Linked DNA regions of Azospirillum brasilense. The protein of the gene in region 2 interacts with the protein of the main gene of each other region in a pairwise test. Links are inferred from orthologs where the notes say so. Each region holds a gene or a part of one and is shown on either strand. Other genes may lie near its edges. The genes, in order: mtgA and H1Q64_RS07790.

Evidence for each region.
Region 1: the proteins of H1Q64_RS07790 (region 2) and mtgA interact in binary tests that used the Escherichia coli proteins (3 or more experiments, as listed by UniProt). The link is inferred for Azospirillum brasilense from one-to-one orthologs.

The regions. Positions count from the first base shown.
Region 1 is NZ_CP059449.1:1,421,769-1,438,503, forward strand. What follows is about bases 3,321-6,059. They hold mtgA (monofunctional biosynthetic peptidoglycan transglycosylase), read right to left. Parts: upstream 5,164-6,059; coding sequence 4,477-5,163; downstream 3,321-4,476. Other genes in these bases: H1Q64_RS06770 (DMT family transporter), read left to right, coding at 3,321-3,514; H1Q64_RS06775 (hypothetical protein), read right to left, coding at 3,519-4,322; H1Q64_RS06785 (ATP-dependent DNA helicase), read left to right, coding at 5,282-6,059. Outside these bases: H1Q64_RS06760 (DUF2336 domain-containing protein), read right to left, coding at 1-870; H1Q64_RS06765 (lysine--tRNA ligase), read right to left, coding at 1,479-3,047; more of H1Q64_RS06770, read left to right, coding at 3,191-3,320; more of H1Q64_RS06785, read left to right, coding at 6,060-8,050; H1Q64_RS06790 (methyl-accepting chemotaxis protein), read right to left, coding at 8,076-9,755; H1Q64_RS06795 (hypothetical protein), read left to right, coding at 10,507-10,995; H1Q64_RS06800 (homoserine O-succinyltransferase), read right to left, coding at 11,003-11,926; H1Q64_RS06805 (hypothetical protein), read right to left, coding at 12,147-12,545; H1Q64_RS06810 (HAMP domain-containing methyl-accepting chemotaxis protein), read right to left, coding at 12,746-14,437; H1Q64_RS06815 (AEC family transporter), read right to left, coding at 14,691-15,638; H1Q64_RS06820 (tellurite resistance TerB family protein), read left to right, coding at 15,786-16,190; H1Q64_RS06825 (NAD(P)-dependent oxidoreductase), read left to right, coding at 16,217-16,735. UniProt on the Escherichia coli protein: Peptidoglycan polymerase that catalyzes glycan chain elongation from lipid-linked precursors. May play a role in peptidoglycan assembly during cell division in collaboration with other cell division proteins.
Region 2 is NZ_CP059449.1:1,644,337-1,649,240, forward strand. Bases 1,856-4,855 are described here. They hold H1Q64_RS07790 (peptidoglycan D,D-transpeptidase FtsI family protein), read right to left. Parts: upstream 4,259-4,855; coding sequence 2,453-4,258; downstream 1,856-2,452. Other genes in these bases: H1Q64_RS07785 (UDP-N-acetylmuramoyl-L-alanyl-D-glutamate--2,6-diaminopimelate ligase), read right to left, coding at 1,856-2,415; ftsL (cell division protein FtsL), read right to left, coding at 4,255-4,855. In the rest of the region: H1Q64_RS07780 (UDP-N-acetylmuramoylalanyl-D-glutamyl-2,6-diaminopimelate--D-alanyl-D-alanine ligase), read right to left, coding at 1-1,006; more of H1Q64_RS07785, read right to left, coding at 1,003-1,855; more of ftsL, read right to left, coding at 4,856-4,904. UniProt on the Escherichia coli protein: Essential cell division protein that catalyzes cross-linking of the peptidoglycan cell wall at the division septum. Required for localization of FtsN.

The DNA.
Region 1 (16,735 bases), 220 kb from region 2 along the record:
GCGCCCTTCGACCCAGGCGACGCGGCGGCGGGTCACGGCGGCGACCTCCGCCGCGGTTACCGCGTCCAGATCGGTGCGGCGGCGCAGCAGGTCGGCCACCGAGTCGTCGACGAACTCCGCCAGCCGCAGGGCCAGCCGTTGCGACAGGGCGGGGCGGCCGGCCAGCTTGGCCTGCCAATCCGGATGGCCGCCCGAACGCTCCACCAGATCCTCCAGCCGGTCTTCGGGGATGACCGCGCCGTCGTTGTCCAGCAGGACGCCCGTGGCCTCCGCATCGCCGGTGTCGACGATGGCGCAGGACAGCGGCTCGCTGACCGCCGGCCGCCGTGCGATGGCCGACAGCGCCCAGCCCGCGGGGGGACTGGCGATGATCTCCAGCAGGTCCTCGTCGGTCAGGCTGGTGCAGCAATGCAGGATTGGCTCCGCCACGGAGCGTTCGACGTCGCGGGCCAGCGTGCGCGCCACGGCGGGCGGAGCGCAGGCGACGTCCTTCAAAGCCCCGGCCAGCGCCGTCCGCACATGGGCCGCATGATCGCGGGCCAGCCGCTCCAACGTGCGCAGGGCGGTGGCGGTGGCCTTGTCTTGGCGGTCCGGGGGCAGGTCGGGCAGCAGCCGGCACAGCTTGCGCGCCAAATGCGCGCGAACCCCGGTATCGCCCATCCCGGCCCGCCGCGATTCGACCAGCGCCGTGCCAACGCGGCGGCGCGCCGGTTCCAGCACAGGAGGAGCGGGGGGAGAATCGTCGAACAGATAGCCGAGCAAGTCCGGGTCCACCCCGTCGTCCGCGGAGGGGTGGACCCGCGGCGCCGAGCGGGCCGCGCCGGGACGGTGGTCCCCGTGATCGGAGGGTGGGGCCTGACGTGGCTGCATCCGGATATCCAACGACGGGCCGGTTAACGGGCCGCTAATGGGGCCGAACTTGTCACCGGCGTCCGCTGTGCGCAACTATACCCTGCGCCGCCAATCCTGCCATCGGTTGATGCTGTCAAAGCGTCGAAAAGCGAAGGTTGAAAAGAAAAAGGGCCGCAACCCCGATGGGGCGCGGCCTTGAAGAGTTTAGGGAGGAAACGCACTGCAAAAGCAGTAACGGGGCAGATCATAGGCTTCGACCTTGGCGGATGGTAATACCAAGTTGGTATTGGTGCGGTGCGGTATGCGCATGGCGATGCGGGAATAAAATGTTGTTTGCCCAGCGGGTGGGCAGGATTTCGACCGTTTGCACACATTCGAGCCGAACGGGCGGATGATGGAAACGCAAACGATCGGATTGGGAATATTGTTTGTGACCGGAACTATGGCGGGTGAAGTCTCGTCGAATGCTGAGCGACATCCATCCGGGCATGCCCTTGGGCGCCACCTTCCTTGAAGGCGGTTTGCATGCTGGGCGGATTGTTCGTGAGGCTTGCCGGTCCGCTGGGAAAACCCTCCCCTGCGGCGGGCCGCGGCGCGGGGGAGGGGAAAAGGCCGATGGACGGTGCTCAGGCGGCCAGCTTCTCGCGGATCAGCGCCTTGGTCTCGTCCAGGCCGTAGAGCTGGATGAAGGAGCCCATGCGGGGGCCGGTGGTCTGGCCGAGCAGAACTTCGTAGAGCGCCTGGAACCAGGCGCGCAGCTCGGTGAAGCCGTGCTCCTTGCCGACGGCGAAGACCTCGTTCTGGATGACGTCACCCGCCGCGTCGGCGGGGATGGTGTCCAGACGCTTCAGCAGGTCCTCCAGCGCGGCGCGCTCGGCGTCGGTGGGGGCGCGGAAGCGTTTCGTCGGCTTCACCTGATCCTGGTAGTAGCGAACGGCGTAGCCGACCAGCTTGTCCAGGAAGGGGCTATTCTCCGGCGTCGCCTCGGGCGCGTAGCGGCTGATGAAGCCCCACATCACGTCCTTGGTCTCGGCGTTCGCCGCCCCGGCGAGGTTCAGCAGCAGGTTGAAGGACACGTCCGAGCGCACCGCCGGCGCCGTGCCGTTGTGGATGTGCCAAGCCGGGTTCTCCAGCGCCTTGGCCGGCTCCTCCACCGGCAGCTTGGCGACGAAGGCCAGATACTCGTCCACCGCTCGCGGGATCACGTCGAAGTAGAGGCGCTTGGCCGACTTCGGCTTCTGGAACATGTAGAGGGCGAGGCTCTCCGGCGGGGCGTAGGCCAGCCACTCCTCCATGGTCAGGCCGTTGCCCTTGGACTTGGAGATCTTCTGGCCCTTGTCGTCGAGGAACAGCTCGTAATTGAAGCCCTGCGGCGGGGTGCCGCCGAGGATGTTGACGATCTTCCCGGCCAGCTCGGCCGACGGGATCAGGTCCTTGCCGTACATCTCGTAATCGACGCCCAGCGCGTACCAGCGCATGCCCCAGTCGGGCTTCCACTGGAGCTTCACATGGCCGCCGGTGACGGGGACCTCGACCTTCTTTCCGTCCTCGTCCTGGAAGACGATGGTGCCGGCGTCCACGTCGCGCTCCAGCACCGGGACCTGCAGCACGCGCCCCGTGGAGGGGGAGACGGGCAGGAACGGGCTGTAGGTCTGCTGGCGCTCCTCGCCCAACGTCGGCAGCATGACGGCCATGATCTCGTCATAGCGCCGCAGCACGCCGAGCAGCGCCTCGTCGAAGCGGCCCGACTTGTACCAGTCGGTGGAGGACTGGAACTCGTACTCGAAGCCGAAGCTGTCGAGGAAGGCGCGCAGGCGTGCGTTGTTGTGCGCGCCGAAGCTGTCGTGCGTGCCGAACGGGTCGGGGACCTGGGTCAACGGCTTGCCGAGGCTGGCGGCGACCAGCTCCTTGTTCGGGATGTTGTCCGGGACCTTGCGCAGCCCGTCCATGTCGTCGGAGAAGCAGAAGAGCTTCGTCGGGATGTCGCTCATCCGCTGGAAGGCTTGGCGGACCATGGTGGTGCGCGCCACCTCGCCGAAGGTGCCGATGTGCGGCAGGCCCGACGGACCGTAGCCGGTCTCGAACAGGACGTAGCCTTTGGCCGGCGGCTCTTTCGCGAAGCGCGCGACCAGTTTGCGCGCCTCCTCGAACGGCCACGCCTTCGCCTGCAACGCCAATTCCCGCTCGCCGGTCATGGTAGAGCCCCTTCAAAACTCGACGGATATGTAGAAAGGCAGCGACCCTAGGGCGGACCGCGCCGTCCGTCAACGGGCGCCGCGCTTGTCCGCACCGCGGTTCGGGCGCATTTCTGGATGTGGATCACCCGCCGAGGACCCGCATGAGCTGGCTGTTTCTGTCCGTCGCCATCGCCTTCGAGATCGTGGGCACCGTCGCCATGAAGATGTCCGACGGCATGACCCGCCTGTGGCCCAGCCTGGCGGTGGTGGCCTGTTATCTGGTGGCCTTCGCGATGCTGGCCCAGGCGCTGCGCGAGATCGAGGTCGGCGTGGCCTACGCCATCTGGTCGGCGGTCGGCACCGCGGCTATCGCGGCGATCGGGGTGTGGGTGTTCGGCGAGTCGCTCAGTTTCCTGAAGCTGGCCGGGATTCTGCTGATCGTCGCGGGGGTGGTCAGCCTCCGCATGTCGGGGGGCGGGGCGTAGGCCCTCATGCCCGGATGTCGAGCGACGGACCAGGGCCGGCCGCCACCACCGGCACGCCGTCGCGGAACAGAGGCATGTCCTTCAGATCCTTGACATAGCCGCCGGTGGCGACGGCCTCGGGCGACTTGTCCTTGAGACGATCCATCGCGCCCTTGATCATGGCGACCAGCGGGCTCTCGCTGTCGAGATCGTCCGGTTCCCGGTCGCTGCTCCGCATCGTCTGCTCATAGCCGAACTGGTTGGCGGCGCGTTGGACCGCCCAGTTGGCCGATGCCTTCTCTTCGTCGCTGACGCCCTCCAGGAAGGCGACGCCGGCCCGGAAGCGGGCGGCGTGATCGTTGCCCGTCGGGTCCGCGGCCATCATGGCCTGCCCCTGCTGCTGCGACATGATCGATTGGGCGGTGTCCTGCTCGTCCTTGGAAAAGCTGCCGTCGCTGTTGCTGGCGATGGCGAAGAGGGAGCGGCGGTCGAGCCCGCCATAGACGGTGTCCCAGCTTTCCTGGGTGGCGTGCATGTAGTCCATCGGCTTGCCGTTCGCGGCCAGCTCCGCGTACTTGGCGTCGATGGCCGCCCGCGCGTCCTTGGCGACGGTCGCGAAATCCTTCTTGCCCGCGGTCTGGGGTGCCGTCTGGGTCACCAGGGATGCCTGGGCCGTCTCCGACAGCGTGACGACGGCCGCCGCATCGCGCGCGCTTGCGGAGCCGCCGGCCGTATCTTTAGTTCCCGCCGCCTTGGAAGCGGACGGTGTCGTCGCGAACAAGGTGGTCGGCTGCCGAGCCGCACCCACCGATGGCTCCATGACGTTCATCAGGCGGCCCTCCCGTTGCCGAGGCTTGCCAATGACGGAGCGTGTCGGCGCGCCGGACCACTCCGAGCCCATGCAGGGCAATCGGGGCAACTTACCACCGGCTGTATTGATGGTCGATTAACAAGTTTTCAGGTTGAGTGGGGCTTGTCGGGACTTAACGCGCGCAATCGGCCAGCCCGTCCCGCTCCACCACCGCCATGCGCCGTTCGATGACCGCCGCCCGCCGCGCCACGTAGGCGCCGGGCGGGTTCGGGGACCAGTTGCGCGGATTGGGCAGGACGACGGCCAGCAGCGCGGCCTCGCGGCGGGTCAGGGCCGACGCCGGCTTCTTGAAATGGTGGCGGGCGGCGGCTTCGGCGCCGTAGACGCCGTCGTCCCACTCCACGCTGTTCAGATAGACCTCCAGGATGCGGCTCTTCGGCCACAGCGTCTCGATCAGCAGGGTGAACCACGCCTCCACCCCCTTGCGGGTCCAGCTGCGGTCCGGCCAGAGGAAGGCGTTCTTGGCGGTCTGCTGGCTGATCGTGCTGCCGCCGCGCAGGCGCCGGCCCTCCTCGTTGTCCTCGAAGGCGCCCTCGATGGCCGCCCAGTCGAAGCCGCCATGGCCGCAGAACAGCGTGTCCTCCGACGCGATGACGGCGCGGGCGAGGTGGGGAGAAATTTGCGACATGGGCACCCAGTCGTGCTCCAGCCCGGACCCTCCGGCGGCGCGGATCAGCATCAGCGGCGTGGCCGGCACCGGCACCACGCGGTAGAGCGCCACCCAGCCGATGCTGAAGGCCACCAGCGCGACGGCCAGGGCCATCAGGAGTCTCAGCAGACGCCGGACCGGAAACCGCATGCGCTCGACCTCTCCTCTGTGACGCTCAAGGACGGGGGAGCACTTTCGAGGGGGCGGGCCGATCGGTCAACACGGGTTTGCTCGCATTGCGGCGACGGGGACCACTATACTGCGCGCCATGGATCTGACCTCGGCGCCCTCCCTCCCGTCCTTCAGCCTCGATGACGCGCCGGCACTGGTCGCCGGCGCGCGGCGCGTGGTTCTGCTGACCGGCGACGGCGAGGTCGAGGAACTGCCGCCCGCCGCTGCGGCGAAGCGGGCGCGCCGCCAGCCGCCGCTGGTCTGCCACGCGCGGGCGATGGCGCGGCGGCTGGGGACCGAGCCCTTCGCCGCCTTCGACCTGCTGGAGCTGTTCGCCTTCGTCCTGCCCGCCCGCTTCTGCGTGCCGACCCCGCGCGGTCTGGCCGAGGCGCTGGACCTGCCGATCCCCGACGGGCTGGAGGACGACGCGCTGGCCCTTCACCGGGCGGTGCGCAAGCTGCTTGGCCTGCTGGGATCGCCGGGGCGCGAGGAAGCCTCCGACCCCGTGGCCTTCGCCTGGGAGATGGGACGCGCCGGCTGGCTGTGGGCGCCCGCCGTTCTGGCCGCCCTGGGCAAGCCGGACGGGCCGGAGAAGGGGGCCGGCCGCGCCGGCCTGCGCGTCTGGACCCGCATCAAGGAATGGCAGGACGGCCCGCCCGAGCCGCCGCCCGCCCATCATCCGGTGGAGCCGGACGAGGCGCGGCGCCGGCTGTCGGTGATGCTGTCGGCCAGCGTGCCCGGCAAGGTGGCCGAGCCGCGTCCGCAGCAGGCCGACTACGCCAGCGCGGTGTCCGCCGCCTTCGCCCCGCGCCCCGCGCCCGACACGCCGAACGTCGTGCTGGCGGAGGCCGGAACGGGCGTCGGCAAGACGCTCGGCTATCTGGCGCCGGCCACAGTGTGGGCGGAGAAGAACGGCGGCACGGTGTGGATCTCGACCTACACCCGCAACCTCCAGCACCAGATCGACGCGGAGCTGGACCGCCTCTACCCCGAGCCGGCGACCAAGGCGCGCAAGGTCGTGCTGCGCAAAGGCCGGGAAAACTACCTGTGCCTGCTGAACCTGGAGGAGGCCGTCCGCGGCATGCCGATGCAGCCCCACCACGCCATTGGGGTGGGGCTGATGGCGCGCTGGGCGGCGGCGACGCGCGACGGCGACCTGACCGGCGGCGATTTTCCCGGCTGGCTGGTCGACATCGCCGGGCGCGGGCGAACGCTGGGCCTCGCCGACCGGCGGGGCGAGTGCATCTATTCCGCCTGCGACCATTACGCCCGCTGCTACATCGAGAAGAGCGTGCGCCGCGCCCGCAAGGCTGACGTGGTGATCGCCAACCACGCGCTGGTCATGGTGCAGGCGGCGCTCGGCGGCGGCGAGGAGCCGACGCTGCCCACCCGCTACGTCTTCGACGAGGGGCACCATGTCTTCGACGCGGCGGACAGCGCCTTCGCCGGGCATCTGACCGGGCGCGAGACCCAGGAGCTGCGGCGCTGGCTGCTGGGGGCCGAGGAGACGGGGCGCAGCCGCGCCCGCGGGCTGAAGCGCCGCATCGAGGATCTGGTCGCCAGCGACGAACAGGCGCAGGAGCTCATGGACGCGGTGATGCTGGGCGCCCGCGTCCTGCCGGCGGAGGGTTGGGCGGCGCGGCTGTCCGCCGACAACCCGCAGGGGCCGACCGAAGCCTTTCTGCTCGCCGCGCGGCGTCAGGTCTATTCCCGCACGGCGGGGCAAGGCGGTCCCTACAGCCTGGAGGCCGACAAGGCCTATCCGGTGGACGGGCTGCTCGACGCCGCGGAGGCGCTGGAGGCGGCGCTGGTCCGGCTGGCGGAACCGCTGGCCGGGCTGGCCAAGCGGCTGGCGGCAAGGCTGGAGGACGAGACGGCGGAACTGGACAGCGACCAGCGGCGGCGCATCGACGCCATGGCGCGCAGCCTGACCCGGCGCGGCGTGCTGACGGTCGAGGCGTGGCGGGCCATGCTGAAGACCCTGCCGGTGGAAACCCCGGCGCAGTTCGTGGACTGGTTCGCGGTGGAGCGGATCGACGGGCGCGACGTGGATGTCGGGCTCTACCGCCACTGGATCGACCCGACCGTTCCCTTCGCCGAGGCGCTGGCCGGGCCGGCGCATGGGATGGTGGTGACCTCCGCCACGCTGACCGACGGCACCGGCGACACCGCCATGGACTGGCAGGCCGCGGAGGACCGCTGCGGCGCCAGCCATCTGCCGAAGCCGGCGCTGCGCGCCCAGGTGCCCTCACCCTTCGACTATCCCAACCGCACGCGGGTGATGGTGGTCACCGACGTGCGCAAGGACGATCTGGGACAGGTGGCGTCGGCCTACCGCACGCTGTTCCAGGCGGCGGGGGGCGGGGGTTTGGGGCTGTTCACCGCGATCAGCCGGCTGCGCGCCGTCTACGACCGCATCGTCGAGCCGCTGGACGCCACCGGCGTCCCGCTCTACGCCCAGCATGTCGACCCGCTGGACGTGGCGACCCTGATCGACATCTTCCGGGGGGAGGAGCACGCCTGCCTGCTCGGCACCGACGCGGTGCGCGACGGGGTGGACGTGCCGGGCCGCTCGCTGCGGCTGATCGTCTTCGACCGGGTGCCCTGGCCGCGCCCCGACATCCTGCACCGCGCCCGGCGCGACGCCTTCGGGCGGCGGCGCTACGAGGACATGATCGCGCGGTTGCGGCTGAAGCAGGCCTTCGGCCGGCTGGTGCGGCGGGCCGACGACACCGGGGTGTTCGTTCTGCTCGACCCGATGATGCCGAGCCGCCTGTTCGGCGCCTTCCCCGAGGGTGTGGAGGTCCGCCGCGTCGGCATCAAGGAGGCGGTGGAGGCGACGGCGGAATTCCTGCGGGGCTGGTGAGACCCCGCAGGAACCGGACAGCGCCTCAGGCGGCGCGGATCGCCGCCAGGAAGCTCTCCACGTCGCGACGCAGGTTCTCCGCCTGCGAGGCCAACCCGCCGGCCGCACCCAGCACCTGATGGGCGGCGGCCCCGGTGGTGCCGGCGGCCTCGGTCACCTGGGCGATGTTGCTGGACACCTCGCGCGTGCCGATCGCCGCCTGCTGGACGTTGCGGGAGATCTCGTTGGTCGCCGCGGCCTGCTCCTCGATCGCGGCGGCGATGGAGGTGGAGATCTCGTTGATCGCCGCGATGGTGCGGCCGATCCCCTCGATGGCGCCGACCGAGCCGGCGGTGGCCTCCTGGATCGCCTGGATCTGCGAGGCGATCTCGTCCGTCGCGCGGGCGGTCTGGTTGGCGAGCTGCTTCACCTCCGACGCCACGACGGCGAAGCCCTTGCCGGCCTCGCCCGCGCGGGCCGCCTCGATGGTGGCGTTGAGCGCCAGCAGGTTGGTCTGGCCGGCGATGTTGGTGATGAGCTGCACCACGGCGCCGATGCGGTGCGCGGCGTCGGCCAGCCCGCGCACGGAGTCGGTGGTGCGCCCGGCCTCCTGCACCGCCTGTCCGGCGATGCCGGTGGAGCGGGTGACCTGCGAGCCGATCTCCCCGATGGAGCTGGACATCTCCTCCGCGGCGCTGGCGACCGTCTGCACGTTGGCGCTGGTCTGCTCCGCGGCGGCGGCGGCGTTGGCCGCCTGGTCGTTGGTCTGGCGGGCGGTGGCCGCCATGCTCTGGGCGGTGGTGTCCAGCTCGGTCGCGGCGGCGGCGACGTTGCGCAGCGCGTCGGCGACCTGCTCCTCGAAGGAGGCGATCAGCCGTTCGACCGCCTCGGTCCGGCGCAGCTTGGCGGCCTGGTCGGCGGCTTGGTCGGCGGCCAGCCGCTCGGCCTCGATCATCCCGTCCTTGAAGACCTGGACCGCGGTGGCCATGGCGCCGATCTCGTCGCCCCGGTTGGCGAAGAGAATCGCCGTCGTCTTGTCGCCACCGGCCAGCCGGCGCATCGCTTCGGTCATCGCGCCGATCGGCGAGGAGACCCCGCGGATCATCATCAGCGCACCGCCCAGGCAGACGGCGATGCCGATGAGCAGCGCGACGATGAGCATCGTGCTGGACTGGGCGTAGACGGCGTCTGCGTCGTCGCTCGCCTTGGCGGCCCCGCGGTTGTTGTGGTCGATCATGGCGTCGAGAGTCCGCCCGACCTCCTGGAAGCCCTTGTCGGCCGCGTCGCGGAACAGGGCGTTGGCGGCGGAATTCTCGTTGCGCCGCGACAGGGCGGTGATCTGACGCTGCAACGTCAAATACTGCGCCCACTGCTGCTCGAACTGGGCGAACAACCCGCGCCCTTCGGCGGTGCGTAGCGTTGCCTCGTAGGTCCGGCGGGCGTTGGCGATGCTGGCTTCCATCTCGTCCATCCTCTTCTCCGCCGCGGCCATTTCCGGCTCGCTGGTGCTGAGGATGTGGGCGCTTTGCAGGATGCGGAAGTTCGACACCGCGTCGTTCACGGTGTTGACCTGCACGACCCGCGGCATCCAAAAGGTGGCGATCTCCGTCGAGCTGTCGTTAACCACCGACAGGCGGTTGATTCCGAGGGTTCCAATTCCAGCGAGAAGCAGGGATAGAAATGCAAAAACGGCGAAGGTTTTTGTTCTGACGCTGATGTCATTCATGGTTTGTTTTTCTCTTTTCTGTCGTGAAGGTGATCGGTTTCCTCGCGCTTTCACCAAAGGAGGATTTTGTATTTTTGTTTTTCTTCGTTGAAAACGATCAATTTCGCAATGAACCGGTTGCGGCAAAATTGTTCATTGTGTGACAGTGGAGGGATGCCTCACATGCTTCCGCACGCCCGGCCGCATGGGCGCGCGGATGGGCAATGCAAAAGCTTACATGTTCTGCGATAAGTTGAAGGATTGGTCGGTGGCCAAGGGGCGGCCATGCGGAGAGATTCGTGGGACGCTTCCGAAGACGTTGGTCCGGAAGAAACTGGCGTCCCACAGTCATCATGGCCGCCTTGTTCCCGCGAGCGGTGAAGGAGACTTCGCTACTCTACCGGTGCAGAACCTGGACGCCCTTCGGGGCACACGGTTTCTAGTGTCGCGTGCGGGCCTTGGCCGGCGGCCCCGCGGAGCCTGGACCGAAGGCGGAATAAATGGAGCGCACACCGAGAATGGCCATGTCGTATCCATGCGTAAAAGTGCTGCGCACCGCGTATCCCAGCGTTTTCTACACGACAATACGTATCGTCGCAACATGAGAAAACGTGCAACCGACGATTGGCCTCGTCGCGAGCGGGGCGCCGTGGGAAGCAAATTCACCGTGGAAATGGAGGATTCCTCTCCAGGCCTGGGAGAAACCGGCATGGTGCAGCTTGGGGATCGACTCAAGACCGTGCGCGAATTTCTCGGTGAGACACAGAAAACAATGTCTCGCCGGTTCCGTCTCGGGGAGAACACGTGGCAGTCTTACGAGTTGAACGGCAAGCTGCCGAAGGGAGAGACCCTGTCGGAATTGGCCGCCCTCGGCATCGACATGAACTGGCTGCTGACCGGCCGGGGCAGCATGCGGACGGTGGCCGGCCGCCTGGAGTCCGGCGACGGCGCCCTTCCGCTTCCGCCGCGGGAGGCTGCCCTTCCGCGGCCGGTGCTTGACCTCGCGCTGTTGAGCGAGGCGATCGCCCTTGTGGAGCAGGGACTGGCCGACCGGGGTCGGCGCCTGTCGCCCCGCGCCAAGGGCAATCTGGTGGCGGCCCTGTATGGTCTGGCGGCGGTGGGGGAGGACGGCGGAGGGAGCGGCTCCCGTCCGCCGTGCGTCAGCCCGTCCGCCGCGGCGCATCTGCTCTGGCTCGCCTTGCAGATGGACGACGCTGTGCCGCCGGTGGGGGAGGGTGACGGGGCGGTTCGGTCGCCCTGACGGCCGCCTAACCGGCCGTGCCGATGCGGGAAAGCTCGAAGGGCGTCGTCTGGTAGATTTGGTTGATCCAGTTGGCGAACAGCAGATGGGCGTGGCTCCGCCACCGGTTTTCGGGCGGGCGGCTCGGGTCGTCGTCGGGGAAATAGCCCTGGGGAACAGGCGTCGCCGCGTCCTTGGCGACGTCCCGGACATACTCGTTGCGCAGCGTGTCCGTGTCGTACTCGATGTGGTTGAACATGTGCAGCGAGCGGTGGGCGGCGTCCTCCAGCAGGCAAGGGCCGGTCTCCGGGGCGTCGAGAAGCACGCGCAGGCCGCTTTCCGCCGGGAGGTCCTCCTCGCGCACCTCGGTCCAGCGCGAGACTGGGATGGGCACGCCGTCGGACAGGCCGCACAGATAGGGCGAGGCGGGGGCGCGGTTGCGGTGCCGGTAGACGCCGGATGCCTTGCGCGGCAGAAGATGCTTCGGCACGCCGTGGAAATGATGGACGGCAGCCTGCGCCGCCCAGCAGATGTTCAAACAGGCATGGACGTGGCTCTGCGTCCAGTCGAAGACCGAACACAACTCGTCCCAATAGGAGACCTCCTCGAAGGGCATCGTCTCGACCGGGGCGCCGGTGATGATGAAGCCGTCGAACGTCTCGCGGCGCGCGTCCTCCCACGACCGGTAGAAGGCGCTCATGTGGTCCGCCGCGGTGTTGCGCGGCACATGGTTGGTGATCCGGATCAGCGACAGCTCGACCTGAAGCGGCGTGTTGCCCAGCAGGCGGGCGATCTGCGTCTCGGTCCGGATCTTGTCGGGCATCAGGTTGAGCAGGCCGAAGCGCAGGGGCCGGATGTCCTGCCGGATGGCGTCAGCCTCCTGCATGACCATGACGCCCTCGGTCTGGAGGGCGGTGAAGGCGGGAAGATCGTTGGGGATCCTGATGGGCATGACTCGTCCGGCTCCGCTGTCGGTGCATCGGTCGGAACAGACGTCATGGCGAACCCCGTTTGATTGCCGGTCCGGCCACATCCCCCTTCGGGACGCCACCTTGCTCGGGTAAGCAGGTTGGCGTTGAGCGTCCGCTCAACTCTTGATGCGCGGTGCACATTATACGGGCAGCGGCGGCTTGGCAACAGCGGCGGGACCATAGTAGTGGGCCGCGATTCCGTCAGGCGGGAAGGGCGGGGTAGAACCAAGTGTTGAGCAGGAGCAGGAGCGCCCAGAAGCCGATCTCCAGCGTCTCGGTGATCGGCTGGATGCGCCGGATGGCGCCGTAGACATGGACCGCCAGCATCAGCCCGAACACGCCGAACAGGATGTCGAAGGCATAGGCGGTCGCCTCCACCGTCGTCGCACCGCGCAACATCAGGAACTCGACGATCAGGATGAACGCCCCGAGGCAGCGGCCGAAATAGACGGCGAGGTCGGTGTCCTGCGGGATGCGCCACAGCATCAGTCGAGCCCAGGCGAGCGGTGCGATGAAAATCGGCAGGGCAAAGAAAAGCGTCGTGCTTATCATCAGGACAAGCAAATAGGTCTGCGCGTGCTGCGCATAGATGCCCAGCATGGCGGCTCCTCCATTTTGTATTGTTGATGAAACAATGACCAGTGAGGGTCATGGAGTGCCGTGACAGCCGCCGGTTGTCAAACCGATTGCCGCGCGCTTCTTCGAAAGTATGAGGAGACGCGGGACGCCGGAGCCCATGCCGTGGCGGGGCCGCCGGTAGGCGGTCCCGCGGCCGCCCACCGGTTCCGGTTGCAGAATGCTCAGGCCGCCTTGATGGCGACGAGGAAGTTCTCGACCTCGCTCTTCAGGCGCATCGCCCCCTGGTTCAGGTCGCCGGAGGCCGACATCACCTGGGTCGCTGCGCTGCCGGTCTCGGTCGCGGCCTGCGACACGCGGCCGATGTTGCTGGTCACTTCCTGGGTGCTCTGCGCCGCCTGCTGGACGTTGCGGCTGATCTCCTGGGTCGCGGCGCCCTGCTCCTCGATGGCGGCAGCGATGGAGGAGGAGATGTCGTTGATCGAGGAGATGGTCGCCCCGATCCCGCGGATGGCGCCGACCGCCCCGCCGGTGGCCGCCTGGATGGCGCCGATCTGCTGGGCGATCTCCTCCGTCGCCTTGGAGGTCTGGTTGGCGAGGCTCTTGACCTCGCTCGCCACGACGGCGAAGCCCTTGCCGGCCTCGCCCGCCCGTGCCGCCTCGATGGTGGCGTTCAGAGCCAGCAGGTTGGTCTGGGCGGCGATGTTCTGGATCAGGTCCACCACGTCGCCGATGCGCTGGGCCGCTTCCGAGAGCCCCTGCACGGTGGCGTTGGTGCGGTCCGCCTCGTCCACCGCCTTGCCGGCGATGCCGGCCGACTGCGACACCTGCTGGGAAATCTCGGTGATGGAGGCGGCCATCTCCTCCGACGCGGCGGCGACGGTCTGCACGTTGGCGGAGGTCAGCTCCGCCGCCGCCGCCGCGCTGCCCGCCTCGGCCCGCGTGTGTTCGGCGATGTCGGTCATGCTGCGGGCGGTGGTGTCGAGCTGCGACGCCGCGGCGCCCACGGTCTGCAGGACGCTGTGCACCGCGCCGTCGAAGTTGCGGATCAGCGAATCGATCCGCTCGGTGCGGCGGCGCTTGTTCTCCTCCTCGGCGGCCTGGGCGGCGGTCAGGCGCTCCGCCTCGATCAGGCCGTCCTTGAAGACCTGCACCGCGCGGGCCATGGCGCCGATCTCGTCCTGGCGGGCGCCGCCCTCCACCGCGACTCCGAGGTCGCGCCTGGCCAGACGGTCCATGATGGACGTCAGGGCGACGATGGGCCGGGCGACCGACTTCGTCATGGCGATGCCGGCGAACAGGCAGAGGACCGCCACGAACGCGATGGCGCCCAGAATCCAGTTCCGCGCTCCGACATAGGTGGCCCGCCCCGAGTCCGCCGCCTTCGTGGCGTTCTGGACGTTGGAGGTGGTCAGGTCATTGACGAGCGCGGAGCATTCATCGAACGCCTTGCGCGATTCGTCCCGGTAGATGCCTGTGGCCTTCTCGTTCTCGTTGGCTCGTGAGGGGGGAAGCAATTTGCCCTGGCTGATTTTCAGATAGCCATCCCAAGCCGCCTCCCAGCGCCTGAAGGTCTGGGTTTCCCAACCGGGGGCCAGCAGCGGCTCATACTTCCGCCGGGCCTCCGCCAGGCGGTTCAGAACCGTGGTCATCTCCTTTTCGACCTCGGCCATTTCCGCCGGGTAGAGCGCCAGGATGTGGGACGCCTCCAGGATGCGGTAATCGTTGGCCGCACCGTCGATCTCTCCGATGGCGGTGACGCTGGGCAGCCAGTTGGAGCGGATTTCCTCCGCGGCGTGGTTGACGGTGCTCAGCCGGTCGACGGCGAACAGTCCCAGGGCGACTGACATCAGCAGGACACAGACGGTGGCGGCGACCACCTTGGTCCGGATGGTCATGGAACTCAGCATGGACATGGCGCGTATCTCTTTCCCCCGAAACGATGCGGCGGCGGTCGATTGTTATGAGTCTGAACGAAAGGATTCGGCAGACCAGCGCCCTCGCGTTGGGCGCTGGATTTGCCGTGATCAAATGATTGAACAGCAAATCTTAAGAAAGACGCAAGAATGACGCAGGGAGGCTGCCTCCCGCTTTTCAAATCGTTTCTTTCTTTTAAGAAAAATGAATGTCTGAAGAGGCGAGCGCGACCAGACGACCGCAAGCCAAGGTTCAGAGCGGCGGCGCGTAGGTGGCCAGCAGGAAGGACAGGGTGACCACGCTGGCGATGGTGGACATCAGGATCGCGGCGGAGGTGCGCTCCACATAGATGCGGTACTGGCTGGCCACCACGAAGGTCAGGGCGCCGGTGGGCAGCCCGGCGAGGATGATGGCCGATCCGGCCCAGAAGGGGTCCAGCGGGAACAGCGTCTGGATGAGGAACCACGCCAGCGCCGGCTGCACCACCAGTTTCAGGGCGCTGATCCAGCCGACCTCCAGCAGGTTGGCCTTCAGGCTCTGGGTCGCCAGGAACAGGCCTATGGCGAACAGGGCGCAGGGACCGGCGGAGGCGCCCATCAGGTCGCAGTAGATGGCGATCGGGCGCGGCACCGGCACGCCGGACAGGAAGACCGACCAGGCGAGCCCCAGGGCCGTGGAGATGATCAGCGGGTTCTTGAGCAGCGCCCGGCCGACGTCGCGCAGTGCCTTGCCGATGCCGCCGCCCTGACTGTTGGCGAACTCCAGCCAGATCACCGCGATGCCGACCATGATCGCGCTCATGATGACGGTGGCGAGGATGGCCGGGGCCAGACGGTCCGGGCCGAAGGCCGCCAGGAACAGCGGGATGCCCATGTAGCCGGTGTTGGAGAAGCAGGCGTTCAGCCCCTGCATGCACTGGATCTGCGTGCGCTCCCGGTGGATCAGCCAGCCCAGCAGGGCGCCCAGCGCGTAGACCGCCAGCATCGAGCCGAGAAAGGCGCCGATGAAGGGGCCGTTGAAGATCTCCGACAGCGAGCGCTTCGCGGTGCCGAGGAACAGCACCGGCGGCAGGGCCATCCAGTAGACGAACTTGTTCAGCGCCTCCGACGAGGCGGGACCGAGCAGCTTCGCCTTACCGGAAAGGACGCCCGCCAGGATGATGGCGAAGACCGGGAGCGCCACGTTGAAGACCACCGACATGGGACCCGACCTTAAGGGGCAACCCGTCCCCTGTCGAGGGACCCACCCGTCCGTCGCGGGCATAGCTCCCTTGACGGCGCTCCCTCCCTTGACGGCGCGCGGGGGGCGGGCAAGATTGGGCGGGGCCCTTTTTCCGCAGGAGTTTCGATGATCAACCATCACAGCGCGCTCATCTACGTCATGGTGCTGGTGTCGGCGTGCGACGGCGACATGACGGACGCGGAGCTTGAGGCCATCGGCGAAAACGTCCGCTACCTGCCGATCTTCAAGGATTTCGATATCGACCGGCTGACCGATGTGACCCGCGAATGCTCCGGCCTGCTGGCCGACGCCGACGGGCTGGAGACGACGCTCCAGATCGTCAAGGAGGCCATTCCGTCCAAGCTGTCCGAGACCGCCTATGCGCTCGCCTGCGACATCGCCGCGGCGGATCCGTCGGCCTCGCAGGAGGAACTGCGGATGCTGGAGCTGATCCGGCACAAGCTGGGCGTGGACCGGCTGTGCGCCGCCGCCATCGAACGCGGCGCGCGGGCGCGCCACACCCGCCTGTGACGGCCGGGGACATGGCGGCCAGGGACATGGCAGACCTCAAGGACCGTACGGTCGGCTTCATCGGGCTGGGCCTGATGGGCCGGCCGATGGCCCGCAATCTGGCGAAGGCCGGTGCGGCCCTGGTGATCAGCAGCCGCAGCCCCGGCCCGGTCGAGGAACTGGCCGGCGAGGGCATGAGCCCCGCCGCCGGACCCGCCGAGGTCGCCGCCCGCGCCGACGCCATCGTGCTGATGCTGTCGGACACCGTGGCGGTGGAGGCGGTGGCAGCATCCCTGATCGACGCGCTGCGGCCCGGCCATCTCGTCATTGACATGGGCACCACGGCGGTCGGGGCGACCCGCAAGCTGGCCGAGGCCGTCCGCGCCAGGGGCGCCGACTGGGTGGACGCCCCGGTGTCCGGCGGCACGGTGGCGGCGGAGGCCGGCACCCTGACCATCATGGCCGGCGGCACGGAGGAGGCCTTCGCCCGCGCCTTGCCGCTGTTCCAGGCGATGGGCCAGCGCATCACCCATGTCGGTGACAGCGGGGCCGGGCAGGTCGCCAAG
Region 2 (4,904 bases):
GGGCGGCCTGGACGCGCTTGCGCGTGCCGCGGCCCTTCACCGGCGCGATGGTGGACAGCGCGCGCCCCGCGGCGGCGACGTCGGCGCCCAGCGCCTTCACCGCCAGCAGCACGGCGAGGCTGTTCATCACCCAATGCCGGCCGGGCAGCGCCAGGCTGTACTGGATGCGCTCGCCCCGGACGACCGCGGTCACGGCGCTGCAGGTGGCGTGCAGCGAGCACTCCACCAGACGCGCGTCGGCGTCGGCGTGGGAGCCGAAGCTCCAGATGCGGCTCAGCCCCTGGGTGCGCGCGGCGGCGAGCAGCCGCGCGAAATGCGGGTTGTCGCGGTTGAGGACGGCGACCCCGTTGGGGTTCATGCCCTCGAAGATCTCGGCTTTGGCGTCGGCGATCGCCTCGACGGAGTCGAAGAACTCCAGATGCGCGGCCTCGACCGTGGTGATGACCGCGACGTCGGGCATCACCTGCCGCGACAGGGGGCCAAGCTCCCCGGCGTGGTTCATGCCCAGCTCGAACACACCGAACTCGCTGTCCTCCGGCATGCGGGCCAGCGACAGGGGCACGCCCCAATGGTTGTTCAGACTGCCTTCGGTGGCGAAGGTGCGGCCCTGCGCCGACAGGACATGGCGCAACGCCTCCTTGGTGCTGGTCTTGCCGACCGAGCCGGTGACGCCCACCACCTTGGCCTGGGTGCGCAGCCGCGCGACGTGGCCGAGATCGCCCAGCGCCGCCAGCGTGTCCTGCTCCACCGCCAGAAGGGAGGCGTCGCCGGGCACGCCGGGTGGCACGGTGCTGACCAGCGCCGCGGCGGCGCCGGCCTCCAGCGCCTTCGCCACGAAGTCGTGCCCGTCGAAGTTCGGCCCCTTGATGGCGACGAACAGGTCGCCCGGCGCCACCTTGCGGCTGTCGATGCTCACCCCGGTCGCCGCCCAGGAGCGCGTCGCCTGACCGCTGGTGGCGGCGGCGGCGTCCTCGGCGGTCCACAGGACGGTCTTGGCCTCGCTCATGCTGCTCCAACCTCCGCCACGGCGGCTCGTGCCTCGGTCGCGTCGTCGAAAGGAAGGAGCTCCGTCCCGACGATCTGACCATGCTCATGTCCCTTGCCGGCGATGACCAGGACGTCACCGGGCCGAAGGCTGCGGACGGCGGCGCGGATGGCCTCGCGCCGGTCGCCGATCTCCTCCAGGGCCGGGTGGCCCGCCAGGACCTCCTTGCGGATGGCCGCCGGCACCTCGGTGCGCGGGTTGTCGTCGGTGACGATGGCGCGGTCGGCCAGACGGCCGGCCAGCTCCCCCATCACCGGCCGCTTCCCGCGGTCGCGGTCGCCGCCGCACCCGAACACCGCGATCAGGCGGTTCCGGGCGTGCTGCTTCAGCGCCAGCAGCACCGTTTCCAGCGCGTCGGGCGTGTGGGCGAAATCGACATAGACCGCCGCCCCGCAGGGGTGGGTGGCGACGTGCTGCAGACGCCCCGGCACGCCTTCCAGGCGGGGCAGGGTGGCCATAGCCTCGTCACGGTCCGCGCCGGAGCCGATCACTAGGCCGAGCGCGCACAGCACGTTCCACGCCTGGAAGCGGCCCGCCAGCGGCAGGTCCACGGTGATGTCGCGGCCCAGGACCGTCAGGTCCAGGCGCTGGCCGTGGGCCAGCGGCTCGACCCCGTTCACCCGGATCTCGCGACCGGCCAGACCGTATCCGAAGACGCGGTGACCGCGCTGTGAACAAATCCCGGCAAGTTCGGCGAAGGTGCCGCTGTCGGCGTTCAGGACGGCGGTTCCCCCATCGGGCAACACCCGTCCGAACAGCATTGCCTTGGCCTGGAGGTAGGCCTCCATTGTGCCGTGGTAGTCCAGATGGTCGCGGGTCAGGTTGGTGAAGCCCGCGGCCTTGAGGATCACACCGTCGAGACGGAACTGCTCCAGCCCGTGGCTGGACGCCTCCATCGCCAGATGTTCGATCCCCTTGTCCTTGACGGCGGCGAGGTCGCGGTGGAGCGACACCGGGTCCGGCGTGGTCATCCCGCCGTAATCGTCCAGCCCCGGCCCGATCAGCCCCAGCGTGCCCAGGCTGGCCGCCTTCAGGCCCATCAGGTCCCACATCTGGCGGGCGAACTGGACGGTGGAGGTCTTGCCGTTGGTCCCCGTCACGGCGACCACGGTGTCCGGCTGGCGCCCGTGGAAGGCGGCGGCGAGGCGCGCGAAGAGGCGGCGCGGCTGCTCGTCCGCGACCAGCGTCACGGTGCTGCCGGCGGGCAGGGCGGTCCCGATGGGCGCCACCACCGCGACGGCGCCCTTGGCGAGCGCATCGGCGATGAAGGCGCGCCCGTCCGCCTTCGCGCCCGGCAGGGCCGCAAAGACGAAACCGGGCCTGACCGCGCGGCTGTCCGCGGTCAACCCGGTCACATCGACGGCTGGCACTTCGACGGCGGACCCCTCGACGGAGGAGGACGTCGCGTCAGCGCGGCTTGTTGCCAGCAGGTGGGACAGAAGCAACGGTGCTGCCTTTCGGTTGCGCGGGCGGAGGCGGCGGTGCGGGAGGGGTCGTCTGACCGGCGGTGTTGATGTAGGTGGCGTTGATGACCTCTGGGGAAGCCTCGTCCACCGGCTGGACGCCCAGCAGCGGGCCGATCTGCTTCACGATCCGGCCGACCGCGGGAGCGGCGACCCAGCCGCCGGTGGCGAAGCCGTAGGTCTTCTTGGTGCCCTTTGGCTCGTCGATCAGGACATAGACGATGTAGCGGGGGTCGTGCATCGGGAAGGCGCCGAGGAACGACGACATGCGGGAGTTCCGGGCATAGCTCCGGCCCTTCTGCTTGTCCGCCGTGCCGGTCTTGCCGCCAACGACGTAACCCTTGGCGTTGGCCGACTTCGCCGTGCCGTCGGTGACCACGAAGCGGAAGAGGCGACGCATCATCGCCGAGGTCTTCGGGCTGATGACCTGCTCGCCCGGCACCTCGACCTCAGGGTCGCGCTTCAGCAGGGTCGGCGGGTGCAGCACGCCGCCGTTGATGATCGAGGCCGCGGCGTTGACCGTGTGCATCGGGCTGACCGACATGCCGTGGCCGAAGGAGATGGTCATGGTGTTGACCTCCCGCCAGGGATTCGGCACCAGCGGCCAGCCGTTCTCCGGCAGTTCCAACGAGGTCGGGCGGGTCATGCCCAGCTTGGTCATGAAGGACTTCTGGTGTTGCACGCCGAGCGTCAGCGCCATGCGCACCGATCCGAGGTTCGACGATTCCTGGAATACCTCCGCCACGGTCAGGTTGTGTTTGAACGCGTGGAATTCGCGGATCGTGAAGCGGCCGACCTTGATGTTGTTGATGGTGTCGAAGGTGTCGGACACGCGGATCTTGCCCGAATCCAGAGACATCGCCGTGTTGAAGATCTTGAAGGTGGAGCCCATTTCGTACACGCCGAGCGTCGCGCGGTTGAACAGCGTGTCCGGGTCAAGTCCCGTCGGGTTGTGCGGGTCGAAGTCGGGTAGCGAAACCATCGACATGACTTCGCCGTTGCGGACATCGTAAATAATGCCGGCGGCGCCGATGGCGCTGAATTCTTCAATCGTTGTCTGCAATTCCTTCTTCATAATGTGCTGAAGGCGCAGATCGATCGATAGTTGCAGCGGCTTCGGGTCGGTGGTCAGCCGCTTGTTGAACTGCTGCTCCAGCCCGGCGAGGCCGTTGTTGTCCACGCCGGTGAAGCCGACCAGATGCGAGGTCAGGTTGGAGGCCGGGTAGAAGCGGCGCTCCTCCCGTTCGAAATAGACGCCGGGCAGGCCGAGCCGGAACACCGCCGCCTGCTGCTTGGGCGTCAGGTTGCGCTTGATCCAGACGAACCGCTTGTCGCCGCTGAGCTTGGTCAGCAGATCCTTGTAGTCCAGCTCCGGCAGGGCGGTGGTCAACTTGCGCGCCACTTCGTCCGGGCGGCTCACCAGCTTCGGGTCGGCGTAGAGCGACTGCGTGGCGAGCGAAGTCGCCAGCAGGTTGCCGTTGCGGTCCACGATGTCGGCGCGGTTGACCGGCGGGGCGTCGACCTCCGCGGCCATGCGCGGGCGCGGTTCCGCCGCGTGGTTGAACAGGGTCGCGTCCACCAGCTTCACGCCGATGGCGGAGAAGACCACGGCGACCATGGCCGCGGTCACCATCAACCGGTTCCGGCTCTGCTCCAGCGCGACCGACAGCGACGTCCGCGGCTTGGAGGCCGGGGGCGGAACGCTGTAGGCGCCGTGCGCGGGATCGACGCCGGGCGGCGGAACGTTCATCGGTTGGCTCCGAGACGGGCGACGAGAAGACCGATGCTGTCATGCTGGGCCGGCGCGGCCGGCGGCGGGGCGGCCTGGAAGCCGGCCTGCTGCGGCTGCGGACGGGCCACGGGCGGCGGCGCCAGCGTCCGGGAGGTGACCGGCGGCTTGGTGGCGACCTCCGTCGGCTTGGTCGTCACCACGGGCGCCGGGGCCGATTTGGCGGCGGAGGGCAGGGGCGGCACTTTGGCCGAGGCGGGCACGATGGCCGAGGGCTTGATCGGGGCCGGCTTGATCGGCGAGGCCGAGGCCGGAATGATCACGCCGCCCTGAATGCCGCCCTGAACGATGGCGCCGCCGCCCACGACGCTGTCCCCGGTGGAGGCCGTTGCCACGTTCGGCGCCTTGCCCGGCGTCTGGTTGCGGACCATCGGCGGCAGCGGAGCCTCTTCCGGCGCGACGGTGGGGGAGGGGCGCATCGGGACGATGTTCATCGCCACGAACTGGCGCGCCTCGGTCGGCTGCAGCGCCAGATGCTCGCGCGACAGGGTCTCGAGACGGGTCGGGTCGTTGAGGAAACTCCATTCGGCCTTCAGGACCTGAATGGCCTCCTGCTCCACCATGATCTTGCGGTTGAGCGAGCCCAGCTTTTCCTCCAGCTCCTGAA